4 regions of the Streptomyces sp. NPDC047002 genome follow, and region 1 is predicted to be linked to each of the others. Evidence: riboswitches for the same ligand, from Rfam matches in the RefSeq annotation. Region 1 holds a riboswitch; each other region holds the start of a gene.
The links. Region 1 has a riboswitch for cobalamin ahead of metE (5-methyltetrahydropteroyltriglutamate--homocysteine S-methyltransferase). Riboswitches for the same ligand answer to the same signal wherever they lie in the genome.

Region 1 (4,031 bases):
CGGGCCCTGAGGAAGTCACCCAGCGAGTTGCTCATGCGTCCAGCGTAGGCACGGGAGGCCGGCGGCCGGGTGTCCCTGTTTCTACCAGGCAGCCATGTCCCCGGGGGAGAGAGAAATCCACCGGCCTGGTATCCCCGGTGACACCAGGGCAGTTCCCCGTGCCTTCTTGTCGGCCGGCGTCGCGCTCCGCACCCTGGTGGTACCCGATGTATACCGCCGAGAGAACGGTGCCCCGCATGGCCACTCCTGCCACCGCCCCGCCGCGCCCGCTGCTGATCAAGGGTGGCCGAGTGCTGCTCCCCGACGGCACGAGCCCCCGCGCCGACGTGGCCGTGCGCGACGGGCTGATCACCGAGGTCGGCAGCGGTGCCGCCGCGCTCGGCGACGAGGAGACGATCGACGCCGACGGCCGTCTGGTGCTGCCCGGTCTCGTGGACGCGCACCGCCACATGTGGCTCGGGAGCCTGTCGGCGAGTGCCGGCGATGTCACCCTCTTCCCGTACGCCCGGCAGGTGAACGAGGGACTCGGCGACCCCTTCACCACCGAGGACGTGTACGCGGGCGTCCTGTGGGGCGCGGTGCAGGCCCTCGACGCCGGTGTGACGACGGTCGCGGACTGGGCGCACAACCTCGGCACCGACGAGGACGTGGAGGCGAACGTGCGGGCCCTGGACGACAGTGGCATCCGCGCCCGGTTCTTCTTCGGCGGCAAGGCGTCCTCCAGCGGCGATCCGGCACACTTCGCGGCGCAGGCGCGCCGACTGCACACTGCGCATGCCGCGCGCGGCGGGGACGGCAGGATCGCCCTCGGCCTCGCGCTGCGCGGCCCCTCGATGGCCGGCCCCGCGGAGAACGAGGCGGACTTCGCGCTCGCCCGTGAGTTGGGCCTGCCCGTCTCCGTGCACGCGGGCATGGCCGGCATGCCGGGCGCCGTCGATCAGTTGGAGTCCCAGGGGCTGCTGGGCCCCGAGGTGAACTACGTCCACGCGAACGCGTTCAGCGCGCGCGAGTGGGAGCTGATCGCCGCGTCCGGCGGCACCGTCTCGGCCACCCCGACGGTCGACCTGACGATGGGGCTCGGCAGCCGCCTCGCCACAGGCCCCGCACTGGCCCACGGCGTGCCGGTCGGGCTGGGCGCCGACACCGTGGCGTACGGCCCGACCGACCTGTTCGGCGAGATGCGCCTGGTGCTGGCCGGCGAGCGCGCTCAGGCGAACGCGGAAGCGGTCGGGCGCGGTGAAATGCCCTCGGAGCTGCACCTGTCCCACCTCGACGTGCTCGATGTCGCCACCCGCGGTGGCGCCCGGGTGCTCGGCCTCGCCGACCGTGTCGGGGAGGTCGCCCCCGGGCGCGCCGCCGATCTGATCACGGTCGACCTGTCGGCGCCCCACCTCGACGGCTTCGGCAGCCCGGTGCTCTCGGCCTTCCGGGGCGCGGGCCCGCGGGACGTGGACACCGTGGTGGTCGCTGGACGCGTCCTGAAGCGGCACGGCCGTCTGGACGCCGCGCTGCTCGATCACGCCCGCGCGGAGATGCGCCGTTCCCGGGGCCGGATCCGCGCGAGGTCCCTGTAGCCGCGGTCGCGGGGCGGGCCCTGCCCTTCGCTCTCCGGCCGGGGGTCAGCCGGAGAGCGGTGTGCGGACCGGGTAGGCGGCGTCGAGCGCCCACTGCGGGTACATCCTGGGCGGTTCGCTCACCTCGTCGAGGTCCGCGATGTCCTGCGGGGTGAGCGCGAGGTCGACGGCGGCCAGGTTCTGCTCCAGCTGGTCAGGGCGTCTGGCCCCGACGCTCACACTGGTCACGCCGGGCCTGGCCGGCACCCGGGCGAGCGGGCTGCAGCCGAGCAGGCCGAGGCCCGTCGCGCGCAGCAGCGGCAGTGCCTCGTGGTCCAGGTCGCGTCCCACAGGACGGCTGACCGGGCACTCGCCGCTGCGGCCCCCTCCGCGGGCAGGCCCGCGCGGACCGGCCGGGGGAGGTTCTCCCCCGCCGAGAGGGCGGGCGTTGGACGGTGCGGGACGCCGCGCGCCCGTGGAAGCCGTCGCGTTCGTCCCCGGTCGCGCGCGGGCCCCCGGGCACGCGGCGGCCTCGGGCGCGCCCTCGCCGGCCGATAGCCTGGTATACGCCAGGAACCGGAAGGACCGCCGCTCACGCGGCGCGTCCGCAGGCGATCCCCGGAAGGCGAGGCGGTCATGGGCACCGGCGCCGTACCCGACGCGGCCGCGGTGGGCGACAGCCATGCGGCGCTGCTGCGGGACGTCATGGACCGCATCGGCGACAAGTGGTCGGTGACGGTGATCTGCCGCCTCGACGCCGGACCGCTCAGATTCAACGCCCTCAAACGCGCCACGGACGGCATCACCCAGCGCATGCTGAGCGCGACCGTGCGCCGCCTGGAACGGGACGGCCTGATCAGCCGCACCGTCGAGCCGACCACGCCGCCCCGCGTCGAGTACGCGCTCACGGCGCGCGGCCGCAGCCTGCACGGCGTCCTCGCCGGACTGGTGGACTGGACGGAGCGGAATCTCGACGACATCCGGCGCGACCGTGCGGCGTACGACGAGGCGGGGTCGCGGGCGAGATCCTCGGCCGGGTCCTCGCCGGGCGGCGCGGCGGCTTCGTGGCCGCGACCAAGTTCGGCATCGTCTCCGCGCCCTTCGGCGGCGAGGCCCGCATCGACGGCAGCCCCGCCTAACCCGCCTACGCCCGCGAGCGGCTCGAACGCTCGCTGCGGCGCCTCGGCACCGACCACGTCGACCTGTACTACCAGCACAGGGCCGGCCCCTCGGTGCCCATCGACATGACGTCCGCCCTGCGCCCGGCCGGCCCCGCGCCGCGTAGGCGGCGCCGCGCCGGCCCGTCCGGATGCCGAACGGCCTGGCACGGGGGGCGGGTGGGCCCGTAGGCTGGGCGGCGCAGCTGGTTCGCCCCGTCCGCCAGGCGGGGTGTCGCAAGAGGGAACCCGGTGGGAATCCGGGACTGCCCCGCAGCGGTGAGCGGGAACGACCGCCGTCATACGCACTGGACTCCGCGACAGGGGTCCGGGAAGCGACGGCCAGTAGGAAGCCTCGTCCCCGACGAGGACACGCCCGCGAGTCCGAAGACCTGCCACTGCCCGTACGCGTGTCACACGCGCACGGAACAACCGGTGACCTCGTGGGCGGGTCGGCGTGCACCACCGGCGGACGGCCGCGCCTCGCGTGCCGGGCCGCGGGTTCTGTCACCCTCTCCTCACCACGGGACCCCCGGTACACCAGGGAAACGTCTCTCGAAGGAGAACTCCGTGACCAGCGAGACCGCAGCCGCGGCGGCACGGGCCACCGTCCACGGCTACCCCCGGCAGGGGCAGGGCCGCGAGCTGAAGAAGGCGATCGAGGGCTACTGGAAGGGCCGCGTGGACGCCGCCGCCCTCCGCTCCGTCGCCGCAGGACTGCGCCGCGCCAACTGGCAGGACCTGGCGGGCGCCGGCATCGACGAGGTGCCGACGGGCGACTTCTCGTACTACGACCACATGCTCGACACGACCGTCATGGTCGGCGCGGTCCCCGCACGGCACCGGGCGGCCGTGGCCGCGGACCCGCTGGAGGGCTACTTCGCCATGGCCCGCGGCACGCAGGACGTCGCACCGCTCGAAATGACCAAGTGGTTCGACACCAACTACCACTACCTGGTGCCGGAGTTGGGACCCGACACGGTCTTCTCCGCCGATTCGGCCAAGCAGGTCGCCGAGGTCCGCGAGGCGCTCGCCCTCGGACTTGCCGCCCGGCCCGTGCTGGTCGGCCCCGTCACCTATCTGCTGCTGTCGAAGCCCGCGCCGGGGGTGGCGGCCGGTTTCGACCCGCTGACCCTGCTCGACCGGCTGCTGCCCGTCTACACGGAGGTGCTCGCCGACCTGCGGGCGGCGGGTGCCGAGTGGGTGCAGGTCGACGAGCCCGCCCTGGTCCAGGACCGCACCCCGGCGGAGCTGAACGCCACCGCGCGCGCCTACCGCGACCTCGGCGCCCTCGCCGACCGGCCGCGGCTGCTCGTCGCCT
Region 2 (4,031 bases), on a different contig from region 1:
AGGCGCGCGTGGCGCACCGCGATCCCGGCGACGCGTGCGGCGCGCTCCGGGTCGGCGACGTACGACGGCAGGCCGTCCTCGTCGATCTCCTTGAACGAGAACGGCACGGTGATCAGCCGCCCGTCGAACTCGGGCACCGCGATCTGCCCGGCCGCGTCGAGCGGCGAGAGCCCCTCGTCGTTGGCCTCCCAGTCGGCGCGCGAGCCGGTCAGGCACAGCGCCTGGAGGATCGGCACGCCGAGCGCGGCCAGCGCGCCCGCGTCCCACGACTCGTCGTCCTCGCCGGCCGAGGCCCCGGCCGGGCGGGTGCCGCCCGCCGCGAGGACCGTCGTGACCAGCGCGTCCGCCGCGCCGAGCGCGTCGAGCAGGTCGGGCTCAGGGGTGCGAAGCGACGCCACGTACAGCGGCAGCGGCCGCCCGCCCGCCGCCTCGATCGCCGCACACAGGGCGTCCACGAAGCCGGTGTTGCCACTCATGTGGTGCGCGCGGTAGTAGAGCACCGCGACGAGCGGCCCGGTCGCGCCGGGCGCTGCCGCGCGCTCCAGGTGCCCCCAGGTAGGGGCGGGCGCGGGCGGTTCGAAGCCGTGGCCGGTGAGCAGCACGGTGTCGGAGAGGAAGCGGGCCAGCTGGTCGAGGTTGGCGGGGCCGCCGTGCGCGAGGTAGGCGTGCGCCTCTGCCGCGATGCCGATGGGGACCGTCGACGCCTCCATCAGCTGCGCGTCGGGGGCCTGCTCGCCGGTGAGGACCACCAGCGGCACGCCGCTCGCCCGCAGCGCGTCGATCCCCTCCTGCCAGGCGCGCACCCCGCCGAGCAGCCGCACGACGACCAGGTCCGCACCGTCCAGCAGCCCCGGCAGGTCGTCGAGCGGCAGCCGCGCCGGGTTGGCGAACCGGAACGGCACGGGCGCGCCCGCCGCGTGCGCGGCGCGGGCCGAGAGCAGATCGGTGTCGGACGTCGACAGGAGCAGCAGCATGCGGCGGCTCGCCTTCCTCGGGGTCCGCGCCCCGGGCAGTGGGAGGACGGCGGGAGTTCCTGACTCACCCGGAGAGTGCCGGGCTCACAGTGGCGGGACCGTGCCGGATTCTCACCGGCCTTCCTCCCAGACGCCGTCGCTGGTCCCTCGATACTAAGCGGTGCTGGTCGGGGTGGGGAGGGCGCGTGCCGGGCGGGGGCCCGGAGCGCGCGAGGTCTGGGGTGGGGGCCCGGGGCGTGGGTATGCTCGCCGCCGTGTCCCTACCCATGCCACCAAACGGAACGTACCGGGGTGATCCGCCCGTGCGCGACCGCGGTGACGCCTGCCCCGGAGCGCTGCGGCTGCACGCCGCCGACGACGGGCGGCTGGCCAGGCTGCGGCTGCCCGGCGGTCTTTTGACGGCTCGTCAGGCCGAGGTGGTCGCCGACGCGGCCGAGCGGCTCGGGGACGGGCACCTCGACCTCACCTCGCGCGGAAACGTCCAGCTGCGGGGCCTCGCGGAGTCCTGCGCGGCGCCGCTCGCCGCGCGGCTGCACGAGGCGGGCCTGCTGCCCTCCGAGCGGCACGAGCGCGCCCGCAACATCGTCGCGTCCCCGCTCGCCGGGGAGGACGGACTCCCCTTCGCCGACGTGCGGTTGTGGGTGCGCGAGCTGGACGCGCTGGTCTGCGCGAGCGACGCGGCGGCGGACCTGTCGGGGCGCTTCCTCTTCGCGCTCGACGACGGCCGGGGCGACGTGGCGTCGCTCGGCGCCGATGTGACGTTGCTCGCAGAACCGGAGTCCGGGGGCGCCGTGCTGCTCGTCGGTCCTGGGCGGCTGCGCGTACGGGCCGCCGAGGCGCCCCGCGCCGCGCTGCTCGCCGCCGAGGCGTTCCGTACGGCGGCCGCGGCCTGTGGCGCCTGGCGCGTACGGGAACTGCCGGGGGACGGCGCCGCGCGCCTGGCCGCCGGGCTGCGCGACGCGCTCGGCGCGGGCGGTGTGCGCGCGGAGCACGTGGCGGACCCGTACGCCACGCCGCGCTGCGGCCCGCCCGCGCTCGGCGCGGTGCGCGCGCCGGGCGGTCGGCGCGCCGCCGTCTGCGTGCAGCCGCCGCTCGGGCGGCTGAGCACCGCGCAGTGGCGGCTGCTCGCGGGCGCGGGCGAAGGGCTGCGGGTCACGCCCTGGCGCGGCCTCGTCGTGCCCGGCCTCGCCCCGGCGGCGGCCGACGCGCTGCTCGCGCGGGCCGCGGACGCGGGCCTCGTGACGCGCGCGGACTCGCCCTGGACCCGCGTCGGCGCCTGCACCGGCAGGCCAGGCTGTGCGAAGTCGCTCGCGGACGTACGGGCCGACGCGGCGGCCGCCGCGGCGGGGCCCCCGGCGCGGCTGCCCGTCTACTTCTCCGGCTGCGCGCGCCGCTGCGGGCACCCGCGCGGCCCGCACCTCGACAAGGTCGCCACGGCCGACGGCACGTACACGACGACCACGGTCGCGCCCCGGGACCCGGCGGCGCCACCCGCAGCACACCCCACGCACCCCACACACCCCACGCACCCCACGCACCCCACGCACCCCACGCACCCCACGACGACAACGGTGACGAGATGACGACGACCACTGGCTTCGACTACGAGAAGGACGGCTCCGAGATATACCGCCGCTCCTTCGCCACCATCCGTGACGAGGCCGACCTCAGCGGCCTGCCCGCCGACGTGGCCCAGGTCGTCGTCCGCATGATCCACGCGTGCGGCATGGTCGACCTGGCCGCCGACGTCGCCCACAGCCCCGGCGTCGTCGCCCGCGCCCGCGCCGCCCTGCGCGCGGGCGCGCCGATCCTCTGCGACGTGCAGATGGTCGTGAGCGGCGTCACCCGCAGGCGGCTGCCCGCCGGCAACGAGGTGGTGTGCACCCTCGGCGACCCGGCCGTCCCCGCGCTCGCCGCCGAGCTGGGCACCACCCGCAGCGCCGCCGCGCTCGAACTGTGGCGCGACCGCCTCGGCGGCGCGGTCGTCGCCGTCGGCAACGCGCCGACCGCGCTGTTCCGGCTGCTCGAAATGGTCGAGCAGGGCGCGCCGCGCCCGGCCGCCGTGATCGGCGTGCCGGTCGGCTTCATCGGCGCAGCCGAGTCCAAGGACGCGCTCGCCGCGCACCCCGCGGGCCTCGACCACCTGGTCGTACGCGGCAGGCGCGGCGGCAGCGCCATCGCGGCGGCCGCGCTCAACGCGCTCGCCAGCGAGGACGAGCGATGAGCGCGGGCGAGAGGGGCAGGCTGTACGGCGTCGGGCTCGGCCCCGGGGACCCTGAGCTGATGACCGTGCGCGCGGTGCGCGCGATCGCGGAGGCCGACGTCGTCGCGTACCACAGCGCCGGGCACGGCAGGTCCATCGCGCGCGCCATCGCCGCCCCGCACCTGCGCCCCGACCACATCGAGGAGGCGCTTGTCTACCCGGTCACGACCGGCACGACCGACCACCCCGACGGCTACCGCGGCGCCCTCGACGCCTTCTACGAGGAGGCGGCGGCGCGGCTCGCCGCGCACCTGGACGCAGGGCGCACCGTCGCGGTGCTCGCCGAGGGCGACCCGCTGTTCTACGGCTCGTACATGCACATGCACAAGCGCCTCGCGCACCGCTACCCGACCGAGGTCGTCCCCGGCGTGACCTCGGTGAGCGCCGCGGCCGCGCGGCTCGGGACGCCGCTGGTCGAGGGCGAGGAGGTGCTGACGGTCCTGCCGGGCACGCTCCCCGAGGAGGAACTCGCGGCCCGGCTCGCCGCCGCGGACTCCGCGGTCGTGATGAAGCTCGGCCGCACCTTCCCCGCCGTGCGGCGCGCGGTCGAGCGCGCCGGGCGGCTCGACGACGCCCGGTACGTGGAGCGCGCCACCATGCCGGACGAGCGCACCGGCGCGCTCGCGGACGCCGACCCCAAGGCGGTGCCGTACTTCGCGGTGGCGGTGCTGCCGAGCCGCGTGGGCGCGCCCGGCGGCCAGGGGCGCGGGGCGCGGCGGCACGGGCGCGGCGAGGTCGTGGTCGTCGGCACCGGGCCCGCGGGTCCGCTCTGGCTCACCCCCGAGGCCCGGGGC
Region 3 (4,031 bases), on a different contig from region 1:
TGCCGCCGTCCGCATCGGGTTCGGCGTCCTGTGGGCCGTCGACGCGGTCTTCAAGTGGCTGCCCGGCTTCCTTCACGGCCAGACCCTCGGCGACGAACTCGGCAAGGCGGAGACGGTCAGGACCCCCGTCTTCCACCAGTGGCTCCAGCTGTGGCACGCCGTCGGCACCTCGTCGCCCGGCACGTTCGCCCTGGTGACCGCCGTCATCGAGTCCCTGATCGCGCTGGGGCTGCTGCTCGGCGCGTTCAGCAACCTCGTCTTCCTCGGCAGCGCCGTCTTCTCGTTCGGCATCTGGTCAGGAGCCGAGGGCTTCCACCTCCCGTGGAAGCAGGGCATGACCGACCTCGGCCCGTCCGTCGGCTACCTCTTCGCCTCGCTCGCGCTGTACTACGCCTTCGCGGGATCCACCTGGAGCCTGGACACCCGGCTGCGCCCCGCGCTCGGCCGCCTCGGCAGGCTCTGCGCCCCGCCCGCCTGAGCACCGCCCGCCTGACACCGCCCGCCCGGCGCGCAGGCCGCGCGCCGGGCCTCACGCCCCCGGCGGCGCGTCCTGCGCGCCCGGCTCCCGGCCCACCGCACGTACCGCCCAGCGCTGTTCGACCCGGGCGAGGCGCCAGTACGCGAGCGCGGCGGCCCACACGACCACGAAGAGGCCGACGATCACATAGCCGACGTTGCCCAGGTCGAGCCCCGCGATCCAGTCGGTGACGCCGTCGCGCAGGTCGAGCTTGTCGTGCAGGACGCCGACCAGCTCGATCGTGCCGATGAGGAACGCCACCGCGATGGACAGGCCGGTGATCGCCAGGTTGTAGAAGACCTTGCGCACCGGGTTCGCGAACGCCCACTGGTACGCGAAGTTCATGAACGTGCCGTCGAGCGTGTCGAACAGGCTCATGCCCGCGGCGAACAGCAGCGGCAGGCTCAGCACCGCGTACCAGGGCAGCCCGGCCGCCGCCCCGCTGCCCGCCATCACCATCAGCGTGACCTCGGTCGCCGTGTCGAAGCCGAGCCCGAAGAGGAAGCCGAGCGGGTACATCTGGCCGGGCCTCGTGATGGAGCCGGTGAAGCGGCGCAGGATGCGGTTCATGAACCCCCGCGCGTCGAGGTGCGCCTCCAGCTCGGCCTCGTCGAACCGGCCGTCCCGCATGGCCCCGAACACCCGCAGGATGCCCGCGAGCGCCACCAGGTTGAGCGCGGCGATCAGATAGAGGAAGCCGCCGGAGACGGACGTGCCGACCGTGCCGAGCGTCTTGTGCGCGCCCGAGTCGTCGTCCATCAGCACCCCGGCGAGGTGCGCGCCGCCCGCGACGAGCGCCGCCATCGCCACCACCACACTGGAGTGGCCGAGCGCGAACCAGAAGCCGACCGACACCGGCCGCTTCCCGTCCGCCATCAGCTTGCGCGTGGTGTTGTCGATGGCCGCTATGTGGTCGGCGTCGAAGGCGTGCCGCATGCCGAGGGTGTACGCGGTGACGCCGAGCCCGATGCCGAACGCCTTCGAGCCCACCTCGTAGTGGTGCGGCACGACCAGCAGGAACAGCACGCCGAACGCGACGACGTGCAGCCCGGCGATCGCCGCGAGCAGGCCGGCCGTGCGTACGGTGTCCTCCCGCCGCCAGGCGAAGGGGCCGGACGCGCGCGGGCCCGAGGCCGACGGGCCCCGCCCTTCGGCCTCCGACGCGGCTGTGGACAGGGGCACGCCCAAGACGTTCACGCTCCAGCACCTCGTGGATCACTTCGTGAGATGCCGTGGCCGGTCTCCTGGCTGACGGATCCGCCGCCGCGCACGGCGTCCGTGCGGGGCGGGCGCGCCCACCGTCCGGCCTTCCCGGTCGCCGCGCGGCGGCCAGTGGCCTGGGTCCCGCGGACGGTGAACTCCCCGATCACAGTGGCGAGGGCCGCTCCGGCCTCGGACCCGAGGGTCCTCACCGGTCTTCCCGATCACCACGGCCCGGCCACAGTACGGCGCGCCCCTCTCGCCCGCAAGATTGCGCAACCACGCAGGTGTTCACTGTCACACCACCCCGGCGGGCGCTGCCCGATCCTGCGTGGCGCGGGCCCGGCGGACCCGGGTGCCCCGCGGGCCCGGCGTGGCAGGTCCGTTGCTGCGAGAATCGCCCGCATGCATCTCGTACCGCCCGAGCGCGCGGATCACCGGATCATCGACGGCCACCTCGTCTGCGACGCCATCGCGGCGGTCGGGGACCCCGGCGCCGTGCGGGCGGCGGCCGCCCGCTTCTCCCTGCTGGCCGAACCCGGCCGCCTCGCCCTGCTGCTCGCGCTGCGCGCGGTCGGCCCGATGGCCGTCTCCGACCTGGCCGTCACCACCGGCATGCGGGACCCCGCCGTCTCCCAGGCGCTGCGCCTGCTGCGCTCCGCGGGTGCCGTGGCGGGGGAGAAGGACGGCAGGATCGTCCGCTACCGCGTCGTGGACGCGGAGCTCGGCGCGCTGCTCGACCGCGCCCGCGGCGCGGCCACGGGCCCTGTCGAGCCCGCAGAGCCCGCGGGTCCGCCGCACGCGGACGCGCGCGCCGCCGCGCACTGAGCGCCCGGCCCGGCGCTCACCAGGGGACGACGCCCCCGACCCCGGTGAACGTAGCGGGCCCGCCGTCCCGCGGCCCCGCCACGGCCGCCGCCACGATGGGCGCGGCGCCCTCCGCGACGCTCTGCAGGCCCCGGTGGCCGTTGAGGTCGGTGGCCGTGGCGGTCCGGGTGGTCCCGGCGGCGACCGCGGTGGCGACCCGGGCGGTCCCGGCCCTGGCGGCCCTGGCGGCGGTTCCGGGGACCTCAGCGGCGGTCCGGGCGGCCGCGGCCACGGTGCGGACGGTCCCGGTGGGGACCCTGGCGGTGCGGACGGTCCCGGTGGCGGTCCCGGCGGTCCCGGCGGCGGTCCTGTCGGCCTGGGTGGTCCACGTGGCGCCCCCGGCGGTCCCGGCGGTCCGGGCAGCGGCGGCGCGAGCGGTCTCGGAAGCCGTACCGACCACGGCGCGGGCGGCCCCGGGGGCCGTACCGACCACGGCGACCTGGGGCGCGCCCTGCGGCACTGGCGCGACCGCACCGCCCCCACGGACGCCGGGCTGCCCGCCGGCCTGACCCCCGGCACCCGCCGCGCCCCCGGCCTGCGCCGCGAGGAACTCGCCCAGCTCGCGGGGGTCTCCTTCGACTACGTCGCCCAGGACCTCACCCCGGAAACCCACCCCTGAGCCGCGGCCCCTGCCCGATGCCCCGATGCCCCGATGCCGCCCGGGGCCGGTGCGGGCCCCGAGCCGGGGCGGGCCCTACGCTCCGCAGACCGACCGCAGCGCGATCCCCAGCGCCTCCCGGTGCAGCGCGTCCAGCCGGTGCACGGCCACGCCCGCGGTCCGCGCCCCCGACAGCGCCACCGCACACCCGGGGCCCGCACCCCGTACCCGTTCCGTGGCCGCCAGCTCGTACAGCAGGCGCTGCCCGAGCGCGTCAAGCTCCGCACGGACCGCCGCCAGGTCCTGACACGCGGCGGGCACCTCGTCCGGATGGTCCCGCCACCGTTCCAGCAGCCCGCGCTGCACGACCTTGCTCGCCTCGATCTGGTCCTCGAAGAACCGCGCAGCGACCTCCGGATCGAGCCCGATCCCCGCCGCCTGCCGCCGCACCCGGGCCAGCTCCTCCCGCTCCCGTACGGGATCGCCGACCGGCGCCCCCGTACTCCGCTTCGCGGCGGCGACCTGGTCCCCGAGCCGGATCCGGCGCACCGCAAGCTCGGCGAGGGGCCCGAGGTGCCCGAACGGCACGGCGGGCCCCCGCGAGACCGCGGCCGCGGTCCCCGCGGCGACGACGGCCCCCGCGGCGACGCCCGTGACGGCGCCCAGCACCCACCTGCGGCCGGAACCCCGGAACAAGGGAGGCGAATACACCATGTGAGGCCCCTTCGTACTGCCGTACTGCGACGACTGCCGGATCACCGAGCCGACGGCTACCCGGCGATCACGTGCATGTTCCACGAACCCGCCGATCGAACCCTCCTCCACCCGACCTCACCGGAACGAGCGACC
Region 4 (4,031 bases), on a different contig from region 1:
GGCCGACGTCTTCTTCATCGTCGGCAAGGGACCGCACAAGGCGTCCCTGACCGACCTGCGCCGCCGGATGATCGAGGAGCACGCGCAGCGCCCGTACCGTCTGGTGGAGGTCGAGGATCCCGGCCGCGACAGGCGTCCGATGGACCGCTCCGGCTACACGGCGGCCGTCGAGGACTGGCGCGAGCGGCGCGGCGGGATCTTCGCGAGGGCCATGCGCGAGGAGATGGCGGCAGGTGAGACGGGGGCGTTCCTCGTCTGGGGCGATCCGTCCCTGTACGACAGCACGCTCGGCATCCTCGGGGACATCGAGGACCGCGGCGCGCTCTCCATGAGCGTCGAGGTGATTCCCGGCATCACCAGCGTCGCCTCCCTGACCGCACGCCACCGCATCCCGCTCAACCAGGTGGGCCGCCCGGTGCACATCACCCCGGCGCGCCGCCTCGCCGACGTCGCCCAGAACGACGACGGCGACATCGTCGTCATGCTCGACGCGGACGAGTCGTTCAGCCGGGTCGAGGGCGACGACGTATGGATCTACTGGGGCGCCTACCTCGGCACCCCGGACGAACTCCTCGTCGCCGGGCCGCTCCACGAGGTCGCCGACCGCATCCGGCGGGTCCGCGCCGAGGCCCGCGAGCGGCACGGCTGGATCATGGACACGTATCTGCTGCGGATCGCGGAAGGGCCGGCGCGAGCAGCCGCGTCGGTGCCGCCAGGGGAGACGGGCGGGAGCGGCGGGAACGTCGCCTGACACCCGCCGCGTCGCCGACTCGTCCTGCATGTGCTCGGCGTCGAGGAACACACCGCCCTCGCGCGGCAGGCAGGCCGGCACGCCGTGGAGGCGGACCGGCGGCCCGGTGTCCGGCCGGTGCAGGACGGTGGCCCCGGCGCCGGGGCACCGGTGCGGCACCCGGTCCGTGACGGCAGCGGTGCAGCGGGCCGGGCCAGCCCACGCCGGGCCGGGCCGGGCCAGCCCACGCCGGGCCGGGCCGGGCCAGCCCACGCCGGGCCGGGACGCGCGGCGCCGGGCCCGCCACCGCCTCGACCGTGCCGATCACGGCCCGGAAGCGCTCCTCCCCGGCCGGTTGAAGGGACCGGGCTCCTGCCGACGACCGCCCGTGCGTCACAATGAGCACACGAGGCGACGGAGACCAGGAAGCCGGTGCGAATCCGGCGCGGTCCCGCCACTGTGACCGGGAAGCGACCCTCCCGCACGCCACTGCCCGCGCGAGCGGACGGGAAGGCGGAGGCGAGCGACGATCCGGGAGCCAGGAGACTGACCCGTCGCCGGTCCGCCAGCAGGGGCGAGGACACCCCGGAGAGGATCGATGTGACGACGCATGCCCGAACAGGGCCGGAAGGGCGCAAGGAGCCGGGCCGACGCGGGGTACTGGCCGCCTCGGGCGCGATGGCGCTCGCCGGCACCGGCCTGCTCACCGGTTGCGGCGGCGACACCAGGGACGGGGGAGGCGGCGACCGGTTCCGCGCGGCGTTCACCTCCGGCGGCTCCCAGGAGACCCTGGACCCGCACGTCGCCCCGAACTTCGTCGACCAGGCCAGGGCCAAGGCGCTCTACGACACGCTCGGCACGTACGCGGACGACATGTCGGTGCGCAAGCGGCTCGCCGAGTCCTGGGAGAGCGGCGCCTCCGGCACCCGCTGGCGCATACGCCTGCGCACGGCACGGTTCCACGACGGCAAGCCGGTCACCGCCGAGGACGTCCTCTACAGCTACCGCCGCGCCGCCGACCCCAAGACCGGATCGCCCTCGCAGGTCCTGCTGTCCGCGATCGACTTCACCGCGAGCAGGGCCGACGGCGACCGCTCCGTCGTCCTCGTACTGAAGGCGCCGAACTTCGAGTTCCCCACGGTCTTCGCGGGCCCAGGCACCGAGATCATTCCGGCGGGCACGACGGAATTCCGCAAGCCGGTCGGCTCCGGGCCCTTCACCTACGTGTCGTTCACCCCCGGCGGCACCGCACGCTACCGCGGCTGGGCTGACCACTGGGACGGCGCCCCGCACATCGCAGAACTGGAGATCGTCCCCGCCGACGAGGAGGCGGCACGGCTCAACGCCCTGCTGTCCGGCCAGGTGCACTACGGCGCCGACATGGCCGGAGCGTCCGTGGAGCGGCTGAAGAACAACAGCTCCATCCGCCTGCTCACCGCGAAGCGGGCCACTGCGCAGCAACTGCTCCTGCGCACGGGGCGCACGCCGTTCGACGACCCCCGCCTGATCCGCGCCGTGCAGCTGGGCATCGACCGCGAGGCGCTGGTCCGGATCGCGCTCGCCGGGCACGGCGAGGTCGGCAACGACCTGTTCGGGATGGGCCTGCGCGGCTACCCCGACGGTCTCCAACCCCGCAGGCGAGACGTCGACGCGGCCCGCACACTCGTGAGGGAGGCCGGCGCGGAGGGGCTGCACATCACGGTGGAGACCAGCTCCGTGGACGCCGCCTGGGAGCCGGCCGCGGACCTGATGGCGCGCCAGCTGCGCGAGATCGGGCTGCGGCTGACCGCGAACACCCGTGCGTCGAGCACGTACTTCAGCGAGATCAAGACGCACGGGGTGGCGGCCTTCAACACCACCTCGACACTGCCGGTCTCCGACTTCCTGCAGCAGCGGGTGCGCGGAGGCGCCGCGCGCAACCAGACGCAGTACTCCTCGAAGAGGTTCGACGCGCTGCTCGACCGGGCCCGCACCAGCCGTGACGAGGCGGAGCGGCTCGGGTTGCTCGCACGCGCCCAGAGGATCGCCCGCGACCAATCCGGGCTTCTGGTGTGGGCGTTCTCCGATGCCAACGATGCCGTCGCCCGTTCGGTCGGCGGCCTGCGTGCCGCGCCGCCGAACTCGCACGACTGGGCCCGTTTCGACCGGGTCCGCGTCGGCTGACGCCGTGCGCGCCTACGTCGTGCGACGCTGTCTGCTCGCCCTCCTGCAGTGCCTTGCGGTGGTGGTGGCCGTGTTCGCCGTCGGCTCGCTGCTGCCCGGCGACACGGCCGACGTGCTGCGCGGCGAACTCGGCACTCCTCAGCAGGTGATGGCGTTGCGCGAGCAGCTGGGGCTCGACGAACCGGCGTCGGTCCGCTTCTGGCACTGGCTCGGCCGCCTGCTCACCGGCGACCTGGGCAACTCCCTGGCCACGGGGGTGCCGGTCGGCGACGACATCGGCCGCCGCGTCGGGGTGACGCTCTTGCTGGGGGCGCCTGCCCTGGTGCTCGTCACCGTGCTGGCGCCCGTCGTGGGCACGGTTTCGGGACTGCGTGAGGGAAGCCGCGTCGATCGCGCTTTGAACACCGCTGCCGTCGTGCTGCACGCCGTGCCGGAGTTCGTGCTGGGACTGCTGCTGGTCGCTGCGGTGTCGCTTGCGGCGGGGCTGCTGCCCGCCACCGCCGTCGGCATGGACCCGGACGCCCTGCTCGCCCAGCCGGCCGTGCTGGTGCTGCCCGTCGTCGTCCTGACGGCCCGGCACCTGTGCGACCTGGCCCGGCAGATCCGGGCGGGCGTGGCGGCCGAGCGGCACGGCGCCGTCGCCGAGCACCTGCGCCTGCTCGGCATGCGCGAGCGCACCGTCGTGCTGCGGCATGTGCTGCCCGGCGCGCTGGGCCCGGCGGCACAGCAGTACGCGCGCTGCGTGGAGGGACTGCTCGGCGGCGCGGTGCTGGTTGAAGCGGTTTTCGGATTCAGCGGACTCGGGGAGGGCTTCGTCGAGGCGGTCCAGAACCGGGACCTGCCCCAAGTGCAGGCGTACGCGCTGCTGTTCGCCGGGACGGCCGTCCTCGTGAACCTGATCGGCGATCTGGTCGCCCACCGCCTCGCTCCCCGACGTGAGGTGACCGCGTGAGCCTGCCCTCGACGACGGCATCCGGCCCGGTCGCGACGGGGCACCGCCGCCCGTGGACCGCCCTGGCCCTGCTGGGCGTGCCCGTCATCCTGGCCCTGCTGGGGCCGTTGGCGGCCGGAGGCGACGCACCCCTGCCCGGCGCTCTCCCGTCCCGGCCGCCCGGTTCCGGGCATCCCCTGGGCACGG

Region 2: it holds a riboswitch for cobalamin, as region 1 does, so the genes downstream of both, cobN (cobaltochelatase subunit CobN) here and metE (5-methyltetrahydropteroyltriglutamate--homocysteine S-methyltransferase) in region 1, are expected to answer to the same signal.
Region 3: it holds a riboswitch for cobalamin, as region 1 does, so the genes downstream of both, AB0910_RS24685 (HoxN/HupN/NixA family nickel/cobalt transporter) here and metE (5-methyltetrahydropteroyltriglutamate--homocysteine S-methyltransferase) in region 1, are expected to answer to the same signal.
Region 4: it holds a riboswitch for cobalamin, as region 1 does, so the genes downstream of both, AB0910_RS06205 (ABC transporter substrate-binding protein) here and metE (5-methyltetrahydropteroyltriglutamate--homocysteine S-methyltransferase) in region 1, are expected to answer to the same signal.

Annotation. Positions count from the first base shown of each region.
Region 1 is NZ_JBEYWC010000008.1:200,957-204,987, reverse strand. It holds gene AB0910_RS11210 (helix-turn-helix transcriptional regulator) at 1-35, opposite strand, end outside; gene AB0910_RS11205 (amidohydrolase family protein) at 237-1,574, shown strand; gene AB0910_RS11200 (aldo/keto reductase) at 1,620-1,904, opposite strand; gene AB0910_RS11195 (helix-turn-helix domain-containing protein) at 2,190-2,801, shown strand; gene AB0910_RS11190 (hypothetical protein) at 2,726-2,902, shown strand; cobalamin riboswitch at 2,901-3,125, shown strand; gene metE (5-methyltetrahydropteroyltriglutamate--homocysteine S-methyltransferase) at 3,281-4,031, shown strand, end outside.
Region 2 is NZ_JBEYWC010000017.1:41,800-45,830, reverse strand. It holds gene cobN (cobaltochelatase subunit CobN) at 1-974, opposite strand, end outside; cobalamin riboswitch at 1,009-1,138, opposite strand; gene cobG (precorrin-3B synthase) at 1,217-2,557, shown strand; gene AB0910_RS17600 (precorrin-8X methylmutase) at 2,554-3,198, shown strand; gene AB0910_RS17595 (precorrin-2 C(20)-methyltransferase) at 3,195-4,031, shown strand, end outside.
Region 3 is NZ_JBEYWC010000031.1:23,735-27,765, reverse strand. It holds gene AB0910_RS24690 (hypothetical protein) at 1-478, shown strand, start outside; gene AB0910_RS24685 (HoxN/HupN/NixA family nickel/cobalt transporter) at 530-1,714, opposite strand; cobalamin riboswitch at 1,734-1,964, opposite strand; gene AB0910_RS24680 (metalloregulator ArsR/SmtB family transcription factor) at 2,123-2,545, shown strand; gene AB0910_RS24675 (hypothetical protein) at 2,562-2,816, opposite strand; gene aroQ (gamma subclass chorismate mutase AroQ) at 3,279-3,896, opposite strand.
Region 4 is NZ_JBEYWC010000004.1:85,559-89,589, reverse strand. It holds gene cobF (precorrin-6A synthase (deacetylating)) at 1-751, shown strand, start outside; cobalamin riboswitch at 1,151-1,279, shown strand; gene AB0910_RS06205 (ABC transporter substrate-binding protein) at 1,331-2,893, shown strand; gene AB0910_RS06200 (ABC transporter permease) at 2,898-3,845, shown strand; gene AB0910_RS06195 (ABC transporter permease) at 3,842-4,031, shown strand, end outside.